Regions from separate parts of the Cupriavidus sp. 01L46 genome, predicted to be linked through region 2. Evidence: predicted binding sites of a transcription regulator. Region 2 holds the regulator's gene; each other region holds the start of a gene.
The links. Region 2 encodes NrdR, which represses ribonucleotide reductase genes. Its sites were predicted from a motif close to CACNANATNTNGTG; they were not measured.
Positions count from the first base shown of each region.

Region 1: AC1DS3_RS13690 (ribonucleoside-diphosphate reductase subunit alpha) is a predicted target of NrdR. The motif match lies at 2,249-2,262, and genes of this name have one in related genera.
Region 3: AC1DS3_RS33160 (ribonucleoside triphosphate reductase) is a predicted target of NrdR. The motif match lies at 2,759-2,772, and genes of this name have one in related genera.

Region 1 is NZ_JBFTSF010000064.1:5,740-10,894, forward strand. Features, by position in the region: gene AC1DS3_RS13690 (ribonucleoside-diphosphate reductase subunit alpha) at 1-2,035, opposite strand, end outside; gene ampD (1,6-anhydro-N-acetylmuramyl-L-alanine amidase AmpD) at 2,538-3,158, opposite strand; gene AC1DS3_RS13700 (sigma-54-dependent transcriptional regulator) at 3,151-4,806, opposite strand; gene AC1DS3_RS13705 (sensor histidine kinase) at 4,926-5,155, opposite strand, start outside.
Region 2 is NZ_JBFTSF010000254.1:591-5,443, reverse strand. Features, by position in the region: gene AC1DS3_RS30155 (pilus assembly PilX family protein) at 1-340, opposite strand, end outside; gene AC1DS3_RS30150 (PilW family protein) at 331-1,275, opposite strand; gene pilV (type IV pilus modification protein PilV) at 1,272-1,910, opposite strand; gene nrdR (transcriptional regulator NrdR) at 2,049-2,516, opposite strand; gene glyA (serine hydroxymethyltransferase) at 2,663-3,910, opposite strand; ZMP/ZTP riboswitch at 4,033-4,135, opposite strand; gene ybgC (tol-pal system-associated acyl-CoA thioesterase) at 4,299-4,703, shown strand; gene tolQ (protein TolQ) at 4,700-4,853, shown strand, end outside.
Region 3 is NZ_JBFTSF010000326.1:550-5,024, forward strand. Features, by position in the region: gene AC1DS3_RS33150 (anaerobic ribonucleoside-triphosphate reductase activating protein) at 1-407, opposite strand, end outside; gene nrdD (anaerobic ribonucleoside-triphosphate reductase) at 391-603, opposite strand; gene AC1DS3_RS33160 (ribonucleoside triphosphate reductase) at 669-2,699, opposite strand; gene nirK (copper-containing nitrite reductase) at 2,857-4,356, opposite strand; partial or broken gene AC1DS3_RS33170 (cbb3-type cytochrome c oxidase subunit I) at 4,398-4,475, opposite strand, start outside.

The DNA of each region.
Region 1 (5,155 bases), on a different contig from region 2:
GCAGCATGTGCAGGCAGTCCTGGAAGCCCATGATGCCCATGCCGACCGGGCGATGGCGCAGGTTGGAGTTGCGTGCCTTCTCGACCGCGTAGTAGTTGATGTCGATCACGTTGTCGAGCATGCGCATCGCGGTGCGGATGGTCTTCTCGAGCTTGGCGTGATCGAGCACCTGGGTGCCGTCGGCCTGTTGCTTCAGGTGGGCGACCAGGTTCACCGAACCCAGGTTGCAAACGGCGATCTCGCTGTCGTTGGTGTTGAGCGTGATTTCCGTGCACAGGTTGGAGCTGTGCACCACGCCCACGTGCTGCTGCGGGCTGCGGATGTTGCACGGATCCTTGAAGGTGATCCAGGGATGGCCGGTCTCGAACAGCATGCCCAGCATCTTGCGCCACAGCTGCATGGCGGGGATCTTCTTGAACAGCTTGAGCTCGCCGCGGGCGGCCTTGGCTTCGTAGCCCAGGTAGGCTTGTTCGAATGCCTTGCCGACCAGGTCATGCAGATCCGGGCAGGTCGCGGGCGAGAACAGGGTCCATTCGCCGGCTTCCATCACACGCTTCATGAACAGGTCGGGAATCCAGTTCGCCGTGTTCATGTCGTGGGTGCGGCGGCGATCGTCGCCGGTGTTCTTGCGCAGCTCGAGGAATTCCTCGATGTCCAGGTGCCAGGTTTCCAGGTAGGCGCAGACCGCGCCCTTGCGCTTGCCGCCCTGGTTGACCGCCACGGCGGTGTCGTTCACCACCTTCAGGAACGGCACCACGCCTTGCGACTTGCCGTTGGTGCCCTTGATGTGCGAGCCGAGGGCGCGCACATTGGTCCAGTCGTTGCCCAGGCCGCCGGCGAACTTCGACAGCAGCGCGTTTTCCTTCAGCGCCTCGTAGATGCCTTCCAGGTCGTCCGACACGGTGGTCAGGTAGCACGACGACAACTGCGAGCGGCGGGTGCCCGAGTTGAACAGGGTCGGCGTGGACGACATGAAGTCGAACGACGACAGCAGCTGGTAGAACTCGATGGCACGGGCTTCGCGGTCCTTCTCGCCCAGCGCCAGGCCCATCGCCACGCGCATGAAGAATGCCTGCGGCATTTCGATGCGGGTCTCGTCGATGTGCAGGAAGTAACGGTCGTACAGGGTCTGCAGGCCCAGATAGTTGAACTGGAAGTCGCGCTGGGCGTCCAGTGCCGCACCCAGGCGGACCAGGTCATAGGTGGCCAGCTTCTCGTCCAGCAACTCGGCTTCGATGCCGCGCGCGATGAACTTGGGGAAGTAGTCGGCGTAGCGCGACACCATCTCGGTCTGGGTCACTTCGGCGCCCAGGATTTCCTTGCGGATGGTGTGCAGCAGGATACGCGCGGTGACCTGGCTGTAGGCCGGGTCCTTTTCGATCAGGGTACGCGCGGCCAGGATGGCGGAGTCGTAGACCTGGGTCATCGGCACGCCGTCGTACAGGTTCTTCAGCGTTTCCTTGAGGATCGGCTCGGCGCTGACGGCGTCGCCAAGGCCCGAGCAGGCGTTGTCGATCAGGCCATGCAGCGCGCCCAGGTCCAGCACGCGGGCCACGCCCGCATCGGTCACGTTGAACGTGGCGCCGCCTTCCTGCACGCGGGCCACCGCCTGGGCGTTTGCCTGGGCGCGTTCCTGGGTGCGCTTCTCGCGGTACAGCACGTAGGCACGGGCCACTTCATGCTCGCCCGAGCGCATCAGCGCAAGCTCAACGTGATCCTGCACGTCTTCGATATGGAAGGTGCCGCCGTTAGGGCGGCTGCGCAGCAGCGCGCGGACCACATTCTGGGTCACTTGCTCGACCACTTCGCGCACACGCGCCGAAGCGGCGCCCTGCCCGCCGTTGACGGCGAGGAAGGCCTTGGTCACCGCCACCGAGATCTTGCTCGGCTCGAACGCCACGACGGCGCCGTTACGTCGGATGATCTTGTAGTCCTGGTAGCTGCCAGCGGCGGCAGTAGCGGGGCTCGACTGCGTGTTCGCTGCTGCACCGGCGGCGCTTGCGCCGGTGGAGATTTCGTTCTGGGCTGTCTGCATGAGGAACTCCTGTTCTGACCCGTGTTTTATGAGTGACAAAGAGTCCCGGGCAAAATGCGCAAAAAGGCTCAGACACGCCGGCCGGTCTTACCCGGGAGGGCGCGCTGCTATTGCTGGATTCTGCTGGGACTCTTGTGATGCGCCGGCCCTTCGGCGGACCGCAGCCATTGCTGCGGCGGTAACTGCACACCTAGGCCGGCTCCCCGAAAGCACCACTAGATCTAGTGGTCGATGCGAAAAACTGGACTAAGTATAGTGAAACGGGGCGGATTCACCAGTCTTGACAAGCGCTTTTTTGGCGCGAATTCCAGTGCTGGCGCAGCATGCGGCGCTGCGCCATACCCGCTAGCCCAAGAGACGCAAGGGAATCCGCCCGGCGGTTCGTTACCGCACCATGACGCGAAATTTTTTTGATTGACCTGACCTCTTCGATAGGCGCGGACTTTATCAGGGTTTTCCCCAGATMACGGCTATCCCCTAGACCTGGCTTGTTGCCCTTGCCTCAGGGCTGTGCTTTGCGGTAAGGCAGTTGTGCGGGCGCCACGCCGGCCGCGGCGGCAAAGCCCGCCCAGTCGAAATGTGGCCCCGGATCCGTCTTGCGCCCTGGCGCGATATCGCTGTGCCCCGCCACGGCCCGCACCGGATAGGTGCCTAGCAGGGCATGCACCAGCGCGGCGGTGGTGTGGTATTGGGCCAACGTGAACGGCTGGTCGTCGCTGCCTTCGACCTCGATGCCGATGGAGAAGTCGTTGCACCGGGGCCGGCCGAAGAACTCGGACTGGCCTGCGTGCCAGGCTCGGTCCAGGCAAGACACGAACTGGACCAGCTCGCCCTCTCGCGTCACCAAGAAATGCGCCGACACCTGCACTTGATAGATTGTCTCGAAAAACGGATGGCGGGACGGGTCGAGACGGTTCAGGAAAAAGGCTTCGATATCGCCGCTGCCGAACTGTCCGGGCGGCAGGCTGATGTTGTGGATCACCACCAGGTCCACCGGCGTGTGCGCGGGCCGGGCGTCGAAATTGGGCGACGGCACGCGCCGCGCCGCGGGCACCCAGCCTGCCGGGTCGGGGACGAATGACGAGTTTGGCGCCAACCTGGCGGCCGGGTCGTGGTCAGGCATCGCGATCTCCATCTGCCGCCAGCAGCCCGTCGCGCAGCGCTTCGCTGGTTTCGGCGGCACCGTCGGCCGGGTCGTCTCGGCCCTCGCGGATGCCAAGCTGCTGGRTACGGTAGCGCAGCTGGCGAAAGCTCAAGCCCAGCAGCGGCGCGGCGGCTGTCCGGTTGAAGCCGGTCTGCTGCAGCGCCTGCAGGATCAGGTCGCGCTCGAGCGCTTCGAGCCGGCCTGGCAGGTCGATCGGGAAGATGGCACGGCAAGCGTGCGCGGGCGGCGCAAACAGATCGGGCTGCGCGCCGCCCCGGGATTCGGCCCGCGCATCGGACGCAAGCTCCTGCATGGTGTCGGGCCGCAAGCCGGGCGATGCCGGCGCGGCGGCCGGCGCAGCCGTCGTAGCCGGGTAGGCGTGCGGCGCGGGCGGGCGTGGCATGGCCGTATGGCCCATGCCGGCGTCCATCTGGCCCAGGTCGTCCACCTCGATGGTATTGCCCTCGGCGAAGGCATAGGCGCGCTCGAGCAGGTTCTCCAGCTCGCGCACATTGCCCGGGAACGGATAGTCGGACAGCCGCTGCAGCGCGGCCGCCGCCAGCCGCTTGGGATGGGGATCGCCATAGCGCACCGCCAGGTGCTCCAGGATGGCGCTGGCCAGCACCGGGATATCCTCGCGCCGCTCGCGCAGCGTGGGCATGCGCAGCGCCAGCACGTTGAGGCGGTAGAACAGGTCCTGGCGGAACTGGCCGGAGGCGACCAWCGCGGAAAGATCCTTGTGGCTGGCACACAGCACCCGCACGTCCACGCTCTCCTCGCGGCTCGCGCCGATCTTGCGCACGCGCCGCTCCTGCAGCACGCGCAGCAGCTTGACCTGCATCGCCAGCGGCAGGTCCGCCACCTCGTCGAGCAGCAGCGTGCCGCCATTGGCAGCCTGGAAGAAGCCGCCGCGCTCGGCGTCGGCCCCGGTGAAGGCGCCTTTCACATGGCCAAAGAACTCCGACTCCATCAGGGTCTCTGGGATGGCGCCGCAATTGACCGCGATAAAGGGATGCGCTGCGCGCGCGCTGACCGCGTGGATGGCGCGCGCCGCGCGCTCCTTGCCACTGCCGGACTCGCCGCTGATGACGATCGGCGCCATGCTGCGCGCCAGCCGCGAGAGCGAGCGGCGCACCTCATGCATGGCCGGAGAATGGCCGGGCAGCAGGTTGACGGCGCGGTCCACGGTTTCGTGCGCCCCGCTGCCGCCATCACCGCCCTCGGCACCCTCGGCGCCGTCACGCTGCTGGCGCCCCAGCGCATTCAGGATCAGGCTGCGCAGCTGGTCCAGCGAGACCGGCTTGGCGATGTAGTCGAAGGCGCCCGCCTTGAGCGCCTCCACGGCATTGTCGGCGCTGCCGTAGGCGGTGATCACTGCCACCGGCACCCGCTCCGGCGCGCTCGAGAGCTGGCGCACGATATCGATGCCAAGCCCGTCGCCCAGCCGCATGTCGGTCAGTACCAGGCTATAGCGGCGCGCGGCGAGCTGCTGGCGCGCCTCGGCCAGCGAGCCGGCCAGCACCACATCGTGGCCCATGCGGCGGATCGAGATATCGAGCAGTTCTCGCAGGTCGGCCTCGTCGTCGATGACGAGAATCGGATCGGGGCCTGGCGTCTTGAGGGGCATGGGTCTGCGTCTGGCGATCTGGCGAAGTGACGAAATGGCGAAATGGCGAAGTGGCGAAATGGGGCCGGGGCGGCGACTGAACGCGGTGCTGATCGGGTGGCCGGGCACGCCGGCGCGGCTCAGCCACCCGCGCTGTCCGGCGCTTCGATGCGCAAGGTCAGGACAAAGGCCTTGGCCGGCAGTGTATCGCGTGCGGCGGGCGCCAGCATGCCGGTCTGCGCCAGCAGCGCGTCGATCGAAATGGTGCCGTAGCGCACCTGGGCGTCGTTGGCGCCGCATAGCTCGCGCGCCATGAACAGCCCGAGGCCGGTGCCCTGGGCGTTGCTGGTAAAGAAGGGCTCGAACAAGG
Region 2 (4,853 bases):
CCAATGTATTGCACAGGCCCTGGTAGGGAGCGGCCACCGTTGTCCCGATATTGCATCCACCTTCGACCGTGAAGCCCGTCGCCGCTGTCGGCTGGAAAATTGCCGAGCGGCTCTTGGGGCCGGTTGTGTTCTGGATGTCCATTTCGGCATCGCGCAAGGCGGCCTCAGCTGCCTGGAACGCAATCTCGAAATCGCGTTGATTGCGGGTCGTGCGTTTTGAGTCCAGCGCCAGTCTCGCGCCACCCAGTGCCAGCACGGATATGACGAGCAGCATGATCAGCGCGGTGATCAGGGCAAAGCCGCTGGCTGGATATTTCACTGCTGGATGGGTCAGAGGCACGAAGGGTCTCCCTGCATGCAACTCAGGTAGTTGCGCACTTGTACCGTCGCCGTGAACAGGCGGCGCGCGGATTGTGGGTCTTGAGTCGGCGTGAACGTGCCGTCGGCGCCGTTGTACATGGAACCGAAGAGCTGGATCGCGGGCTGCCCGGAACTGTCTGCGCTTGCATTGTCGCTGCGCACGACCAAAGCTACTTTCAGCGCATAGATGCGTGCCCACTCGGCTGCGCCGACTTGGCTGGCGGGAACGAACTTGTCGGCCACTTCATCGTCATCTGTGGATATGCCGTAGAGCACCTGCAAGTTCTCTACGCCCGGGACAAGTTGCTGCGCGACAAAGGTAGACGTCTCCTTGCCGGATGCGCGCCGCCGGTATTTGCACATCAGATAGGGCAGGCCATCGGCGCCGTTCTGCACATAGAGAATGGAGAGTCCGCGCTGACTTGCCGCACTATCGATGTTGGACGGCGCGGCGACGGCTTGTCCGGAGCAATCCACCATGGACCCATCGCTCACGGTCGGGTCAGCCGCCGTCCCGACGCCGAAGAATCGAGTCAGCAAAACGTCGCTGCCATTGACGGTGGCGCCAGCATCGCAACCCAGCGTCTCGTTGTCCGAGGGAGTTGAACAGCTGTCCAGTCCCATCAGCATCTGCGAGCTGATCTGCATTGAGCCACCATCGCTGGCCGGAGGCGTGTAGGCAATCTGACGCAACATTCGTGAAACGACGCCGATCGCGAACTGACCGCGCTCCTCGAGGTTGGCGCTGTCATTGATGCCGCTATAGGTGCTGCGGGTCAGTAGGTAAAAGGAAGTGGATGCAACCAGCACCAGCATGCCAAGCGTCAGCGCAACCATCATCTCGACCATGGAGAAGCCTGGGCTTCGCTGGCGACGACGGGATGGTTGTCCGGAGCCGGCCATCAGCGTTTTCAATTGCTAACTCCCGGGTTGGCCACAATAACAATTTGTGGCGTTGCCGAGCCGTCGGCGGCTTGCGTGTCTGGCATGGTTGTACCGGTCGCGACATCTACCCCCGGCTTGTCGGCGAATCGAGATACCCAGCCCATCTTGATGACGATCGGGCTATCGTTGGCTTGGCCCGTGCCGCCGGCCGTGGCGTTGCACGCCCAGGTGTAGCCTGCGGAGGTGGAATAGATGCTGGAGTCCCGGCAGATTACCGCACGCCCGCCTGGCAGGGCCGTCTGGACGCGTCGCGTCCATTCGGCCAAATCGAACGTGACCATGTTGGCTGCGCAAACCGGGCTGCCGGACGTGCATGGGGTGGTAAAGAAATTGGCGCCCGTCGGCACCGCCGGTGCGCCGATGCTCGTGTCGAAGAAGTAGCTGCTGTTACTGGCGAGCATTTGGGCGCTGTTAGCCCGCATGCGGTCTGCCATATCGCTGGCGAGCTGCAGTGCCAGCGTGTCATAGGACGCTTGTTGGGAGAATCGAAATGATTTGATAAGAAGATTTGCCACGCCGAGCACGCCGATGGCGAGCACGACGATTGCCACCAATGCTTCGAGCATGGTGAAGCCGGCCGTCCCCCGACAGCTTGACTGACCCATCTTGACCCTTGTCCGAAAAGACTACGTTCTTTTGGCTTCGTTCTATTTTTTTCTGCAAACCAGGTGGGAGTATAGATATAAGAGTTGCCACCTAGGACACAGTTTGGGGAGAATTAAACAACGTCCTCGTTACTTTTTCTACTGCTTCCGTGGGGTGGACGCCGAAAATTCGTCCAGCATGTCGCGGAATTCCGACACGTCCTCAAAGCTCCGATACACCGAAGCAAAGCGGATATAAGCAATTTTGTCCAACCGGCGCAGCTCGCGCATGACCAGTTCCCCGACCTGGCTGCTGGGGATTTCCTTCTCGCCGAGGGCGAGCAGTTTCTCTTCGATGCGGGTGATGGAGGCGTCGATGGCTTCAGCCGAGACCGGGCGCTTGCGCAGCGCGAGGCGCATCGAGTCTTTCAGCTTGTCGCGGGTATAGTCCGCGCGGGAGCCGTTTTTCTTGACGATGGCGGGGAAGAACAGCTCGATCCGCTCATAGGTGGTGAAGCGGCGGTCGCAGGATTCACAGCGGCGGCGGCGGCGCACCGTATCGCCTTCTTCCGACATGCGCGTGTCCAGGACCTGGGTGTTGGAATGGGCGCAAAAAGGGCATTTCATGCCTGACCACCTCGAAGTTTGAGCCGGGGCGCGTGCCGCGCAGGCAGCGTTTTGTCATTCTGTGTCGCGCCGGGCTGGGTTGGCAAGGCCCGCCGCAGGCGCGGCGGGGCTGCRGGCCACCCGCGCGTGGCGGGTGGCGCTGGGCTTTAGCCGTAGACCGGGAAACGCTTGGTCAGGGCTGCCACTTGCTCGCGCACGCGCGCGATGTTGGCCAGGTCGTGCGGGTTTTCCAGCACGTCGGCGACGAGGTTGGCCACCAGGCGGGCTTCTTCTTCCTTGAAGCCGCGGGTGGTCATGGCCGGCGAGCCCAGGCGGATGCCCGAGGTGACGAACGGCTTTTCCGGGTCGTTGGGGATGGCGTTCTTGTTGACGGTGATGTGTGCCTCGCCCAGGACCTTTTCGGCTTCCTTGCCCGTGATCTGCATGGCGCGCAGGTCGACCAGCATGACGTGGCTTTCGGTGCGGCCGGAGACGATGCGCAGGCCGCGCTCGATCAGCGTTTCGGCCAGCACGCGGGCGTTCTTGACCACTTGCTGCTGGTAGGTCTTGAACTCGGGCGACAGGGCTTCCTTGAACGCCACTGCCTTGCCGGCGATCACGTGCATCAGGGGGCCGCCCTGGATGCCGGGGAAGATGGCCGAGTTGATGGCCTTCTCGTGCTCGGCCTTCATCAGGATCACGCCACCGCGCGGGCCGCGCAGGCTCTTGTGGGTGGTGGTGGTGACAAAGTCGGCGTGCGGCACCGGGTTGGGGTACACGCCGGCGGCGATCAGGCCGGCGTAGTGGGCCATGTCGACCATGAACAGGGCGCCGATGGACTTGGCTACTTTGGAGATGCGTTCGAAGTCGATGCGCAGGGCGAAGGCCGAGGCGCCGGCGATGATCAGCTTGGGCTTCTTTTCCTGCGCCAGCTTTTCCAGCGCGTCGTAGTCGATGTCTTCGTTGGCGTCCAGGCCGTAGCTGACCACGTTGAACCATTTGCCGCTCATGTTGAGCGCCATGCCGTGGGTCAGGTGGCCGCCTTCGGCCAGGCTCATGCCCATGATGGTGTCACCCGGCTTCAGGGCGGCGAAGAACACGCCCTGGTTGGCCTGCGAGCCGGAGTTGGGCTGCACGTTGGCGGCTTCGGCGCCGAACAGTTGCTTGACGCGGTCGATGGCCAGTTGCTCCACGACGTCGACGTACTCGCAGCCACCGTAGTAGCGCTTGCCGGGATAGCCTTCGGCGTACTTGTTGGTCAGTTGCGAGCCTTGCGCAGCCATCACGGCCGGCGAGGTGTAGTTTTCCGAGGCGATCAGCTCGATGTGCTCTTCCTGGCGCTGGTCTTCCTTCTGGATGGCGGCAAAAAGCTCGGGGTCGATCTGGTCGATCGTATAGCGGCTGCGTTCGAACATGGCGAAAACTCGTCTGAAAAAAGGGGAATTCCGAATGGCTTCGGGGTAGGGCGCGCGGGGAAGGCACAGGCGACCGGCGCCGGTCGCGTTAGCTATCCGGCGCAGGGCGCACCCTGCTTCCCATTCGCTGCCCAGGCGAGCGGCAGGCGCTTGAAACATCGCGCCAGAGAACTTTGCGCTTCCTCGTGGTAGTACCCACTGACTTCGCCAGTCGCGCAAGATGGAATGGTTGGCGGCAGTTTAACGCGAGGCGCTGGCTCGCTGCAAGACGGTGCTGTGGGGGGCCTGAGACCGAAAGTCAATGCCTTGTCTGTCAGGCCATGTAATTGTTGTAATGTCAGGCAAGGGTTTACACCGGGTCGGGCCGGCTGCCGTTACAATCGCGGCCATGAGCAACAATGTGTGGGCCTTGCGGGTGTACTGGGAAGACACCGACGCGGGCGGCGTAGTGTTCTACGCCAATTACCTCAAGTTCTTCGAGCGCGCCCGTACCGAGTGGCTGCGCTCGCTTGGCATCGAACAGCAAGCGCTGGCCGATGAGACCGGCGTCGTCTTCATCGTCAGAAGCACGGCGGTGGACTACAATGCCCCCGCCCGTCTGGACGACTTGCTTGAGATCCGGACACAGATTGAACGGGTTGGCCCGGCGTCGGTCCAATTCGCCCAAGAAGCGTGGCGTGGTGAGCAATTGCTGGCTACTGGCGCCATCCGGGTTGGGTGTGTTGATCGTAGCACATTTCGCCCGACTCCCATTCCCGCTCCCGTCCTTGCAACCATCAAGACCGCTCGATGAATCCCGTGACCGTCACGCAAGACCTGTCGATCATTTCGCTGGTGCTGCACGCCAGTGTGCTGGCACAGGCCGTCATGGCCCTGCTGCTGGTGATGTCCCTGTTCTCGTGGACATATATCTTCCGCAAGCATTTCTCCCTGCGCGCCGCGC
Region 3 (4,475 bases), on a different contig from region 2:
ATCCAGTCCAGCCGGGGCAGGATGGCGGCCAGGCGATCGGGGTACATGCCGGCGGTGTGCAGCGCGACCTCGAAGCCCCTGGCCCGCACGTCCGCGATGGCGCCGGCCAGGGCCGCCTGCAGCGTTGGCTCGCCCCCGGAAAACACCACGCCGTCGAGCAGGCCCTGCCGCGTTTGCAGGAAGGCCAGCACGTCCGTCCAGGCGACGGCGGACGGTGCGCCGGCATCCAGCAGGTCCTGGTTGTGGCAATAGCCGCACCGCCAGGGACAGCCCTGGCAGAACACGACGGCGGCCAGACGGCCGGGGAAATCGATCGTGGTCAGCGGCGTCATGCCGCCAACGCGCAACGTGGCCGAGTCGTGCCGGCGCCGGGCCGCCGCCGCGCGTACGTCAGGCGTCGGTGGCATGGGGCTGCGTGAAGAAGCGCCGCTCGCGGTGCTCGCCCTGCTTGCCGGTGTTGAAGCTGGAGACCGGCCGGTGGTAGCCCATCACGCGGGTCCAGACCTCGCAGGGTTGCCGCTCCTCGTCGCGCAGCACGGCGCTGCAAGGTTGGGATGGCGTGGATGGCGAGGATTGAAATTGGTGAGTCGATTGGTGCGTCATCAGATTTACTCCGTCTTGAGAGTGGGTTGAAAAAACAAGGGCACGAGAAGAACGGCTGATCCTGGTCAAGCGGCGATCCGGTCCCGCTTGCGCGCGAGGATCTCTTCATCGCAGCGCGGGCAGAACGGATGCTCGCCGGCGAGGTAACCGTGCGTGGGGCAGATCGAGAACGTCGGCGTCACCGTGATGTACGGCAGGCGAAAGCGCGTCAGCGCGCGCCGCACCAGTTCGCGGCAGGCCTCGCCGCTGGACAGGCGCTCGCCCATATACAGATGCAGCACCGTGCCGCCGGTGTACCTGGACTGCAAGACCTGTTGCCGCGCCAGCGCCTCGAAGGGGTCGTCGGTCCATCCCACCGGCAGTTGCGAAGAGTTTGTGTAGTAGGGCTGTGCCGCCGTGCCGGCCTGGCGGATCTCCGGCCAGCGCTTGCGGTCTTCGCGGGCAAAGCGGTATGTCGCCCCCTCGGCCGGCGTGGCTTCGAGATTGTAGAGATGGCCGGTTTCCTGCTGGAAGGCCACGATGCGCTCGCGCACGTGTTCCAGCAGGCGCAGCGCGAAGGCATGGCCCCATTCCGAGGTGATGTCGTGCAGGTCAGCGGTGAAGTTGCGGATCATCTCGTTGATGCCGTTCACGCCCAGCGTTGAAAAATGATTGCGCAAGGTGCCGAGGTAGCGCTTCGAATAGGGGAACAGCCCCTGATCCATCAGGCGCTGGATCAGCTTGCGCTTGTTCTCCAGGCTCTCTTTGCCCAGTTCGAGCAGACGGTCCAGCGCGCGCAGCAGCGCCGCTTCATCGCCGGCATGCAGGTAGCCCAGGCGTGCGCAATTGACCGTGACCACGCCCACGCTGCCGGTCTGCTCGGCACTGCCGAACAGGCCGTTGCCGCGCTTKAGCAGCTCGCGCAGGTCCAGCTGGAGCCGGCAGCACATGGAGCGCACCATATTTGGCTCCAGCTCCGAGTTGATGAAATTCTGGAAGTACGGCAGCCCGTACCTCGCCGTCATCTCGAACAGCCGCGTGGCATTCTCCGATTCCCACGGAAAATCGCGCGTGATGTTGTAGGTCGGGATGGGGAAGGTAAACACCCTGCCCTTGGCATCGCCCGCCGTCATCACCTCGATATAGGCGCGGTTGATCAGGTCCATCTCTTCCTGCAATTCGCCGTAGGTGAACGGCATCTCCTGGCCGCCGATGACCGGCAGCTGTTCGCGCAGGTCGTCGGGACAGGTCCAGTCGAAGGTCAGGTTGGTAAATGGCGTTTGCGTGCCCCAGCGCGACGGCACGTTCAGGTTGTAGATCAGCTCCTGGATGCACTGGCGCACCTGGGCATAGGACATGGCGTCCTTGCGCACGAATGGCGCCATATAAGTGTCGAACGACGAGAACGCCTGCGCACCGGCCCATTCGTTCTGGAGCGTGCCGAGAAAATTGACGATCTGCCCCACGGCCGACGACATGCGCCTGGCCGGCCCCGCTTCCACCTTGCCCGGCACGCCGTTGAAGCCCTCATGCAGCAGCGTGCGAAGCGACCAGCCGGCACAGTAGCCGCTGAGCATGTCGAGATCGTGGATATGGATATCGCCGTTGCGGTGGGCCTCGCCGATTTCCGGCGCGTAGACATGGGACAGCCAGTAATTGGCGGTAACCTTGCCCGCCACGTTCAGGATCAGCCCGCCCAGCGAGTAGCCCTGGTTGGCATTGGCATTGACGCGCCAGTCCGCCTTGCTCAGGTATTCGTTGATCGACGCCTCCACGTCGACCAGGGCCTTGCGGTCCTCGCGCAACCTGGCGTGCTGGCCACGATAGGCAATAAACGCGCGCGCCGTGTTGCTGTAGTTGGCGGCAATCAGCACCTGCTCGGCCACATCCTGAATCTGCTCGACACCGGGTGTCTGGTCATGGAAGCGGTGCGCCAGGACCCTGCACACCTGCTCGGCCAGGCTGGCTGCCTGCGCTTCGCCGAATTCGCCGGCCGCGGCGCCGGCGCGGCGCAATGCGGACCGGATGCGCTCGATGGCGAAAGCGGTTCTTTCTCCATCGCGCTTGACGACCTCCCCGGGCAGGCTGGCAACGACGGCTTCCGTACTGTGTTCCATATCTTCTCCCAACAGCATTCACATTCACACTAGATGTGGGATAGAGCGTACCGGGCAAACACTATATGTAGATTGACGGCGGGCAAGCGTATGCCATCTTTTCCAGTCTTTTCCAGTCTTTGCCGGCGGCACGGGAGTCCGCGCCGCCGGACTGGCTTCAGCGCGTAGTGCCCTCCCGGTAGATCGCCGGGTCGGCCTTGCCGGCGACATCCAGCACGCCGACCAGGCCCTTGCCGGCACGGGACAGCGCATGGTCCACCAGCAGGTAGCTGCCGGGGTACTGCACTTTCAGCTCGACGATCGTGGCGCCGCCGGGCGGCACCAGGGTGGTCTGCACATCGTGCTTGATGCTGCTCAGCGAGCCCTCGCTGTAGACCGTATCGAATACCTCGCCGATCACGTGGAACGATGACACCTTGTTGGGACCGCCCACGCCGAAATAGATGCGCACCGTCTCACCCACGTTGGCAAGCAGCTTGTGGGTCTTGGACAGCGAGCCGACCGCGCCGTTGAAGACGTAGTAATCCGGCAGCTCGGCGGCCATCTTTTCGAGGTCGGCTTCCTGGTGCACGGGCGCGCCATGCGGCCGCGTGGTGTACATCTCGCCCTGCATCACGTAGTACTCGCGATCGACCTTCGGCAAGCCACCCTCGGGCTCGACCAGGATCATGCCGTACATGCCCGCCGCGATGTGCTGAGGCACCAGCGGCGTCGCGCAGTGGTAAACGTACAACCCCGGATTGAGCGTCTTGAAGGTGATCGTCTTCTCCTGCCCCGGCGCCACCTGCGTATGCGCGCCGCCGCCGTGCCCGCCGGTGACCGCGTGCAGGTCGATGGAGTGGATCATCTTGCTGTCGCGGGCATTGGCCAGCGTCAGCTCGATGGTGTCGCCTACCTTGGCGCGCAGCATCGGCCCGGGCACCTTGCGGTCGAAGGTCCAGTAGGTGAACGAGGTGCCATCGTCGAGATGCCCGGCCAGCTCGACCGTCTCCATGCGGTACTTCAGTGTCTGCGGGGCGCGCGCGCCGATGGGCGCGGGCACGGCGGCGGGATCACCCGCGACGCTGACGGCGGCCGGGTCGGGTGCGCGCGGCGACGCTGCCGCCACGGTGTACAGGGCAGTGGCCGAGCGGCCGGCCTCGCCCTGCGCCGAGGCGGGCGTGCTGGCCGTGCCGCCGACCTCGAACACGCCTTCCATGCCGATCTGCCGGTGGCCGGCCACGGTGCAGATGTAGACGAACTTGCCCGGCTGCGTCACGGTAAAGCGCAATGTCGCCGGGCCGGTGGCGGCGCTGAAACGCTTGGATGCGACGTTCAGCCCGGGAATGGCGAGGTCATGTTCGGCACCCTCGCCGCTGGCGATGGAGATCTCCACCGTATCGCCGACTTCCGCGCGCAGTACGGGGTTGACCTTGCCCGCCTGGTCGACGAACACCATCTTGCCGTCGACGATATTGGTTTGCAGGTCGTAGCGCTTGAGGCCAGCCTGCGCGACACCGACCGGTCCACGATCGTCAGGCGCTTGCCCGGGTGCGGCCGCCAGGCCGCCCGTGGACAGTGTGCCCGCCAGCACTGCGGCGGCAATGGAAATGGAAACGGGAGAGAAGAAGCGGCGTGTTTTCATGATGATGTTGTTCTTGTTGTTGACTTCAACCAAAGCGGGTTGCCGCGGCAGGTCCGCCGCAACCCGCTGCCTGCTCACTGTTGCGCTGCGTTCAGGCGCCTTTCCGGCGCAGTCAGCGCCGGTGCCTTGCCGGCGAGGCCCAGTACCACTTG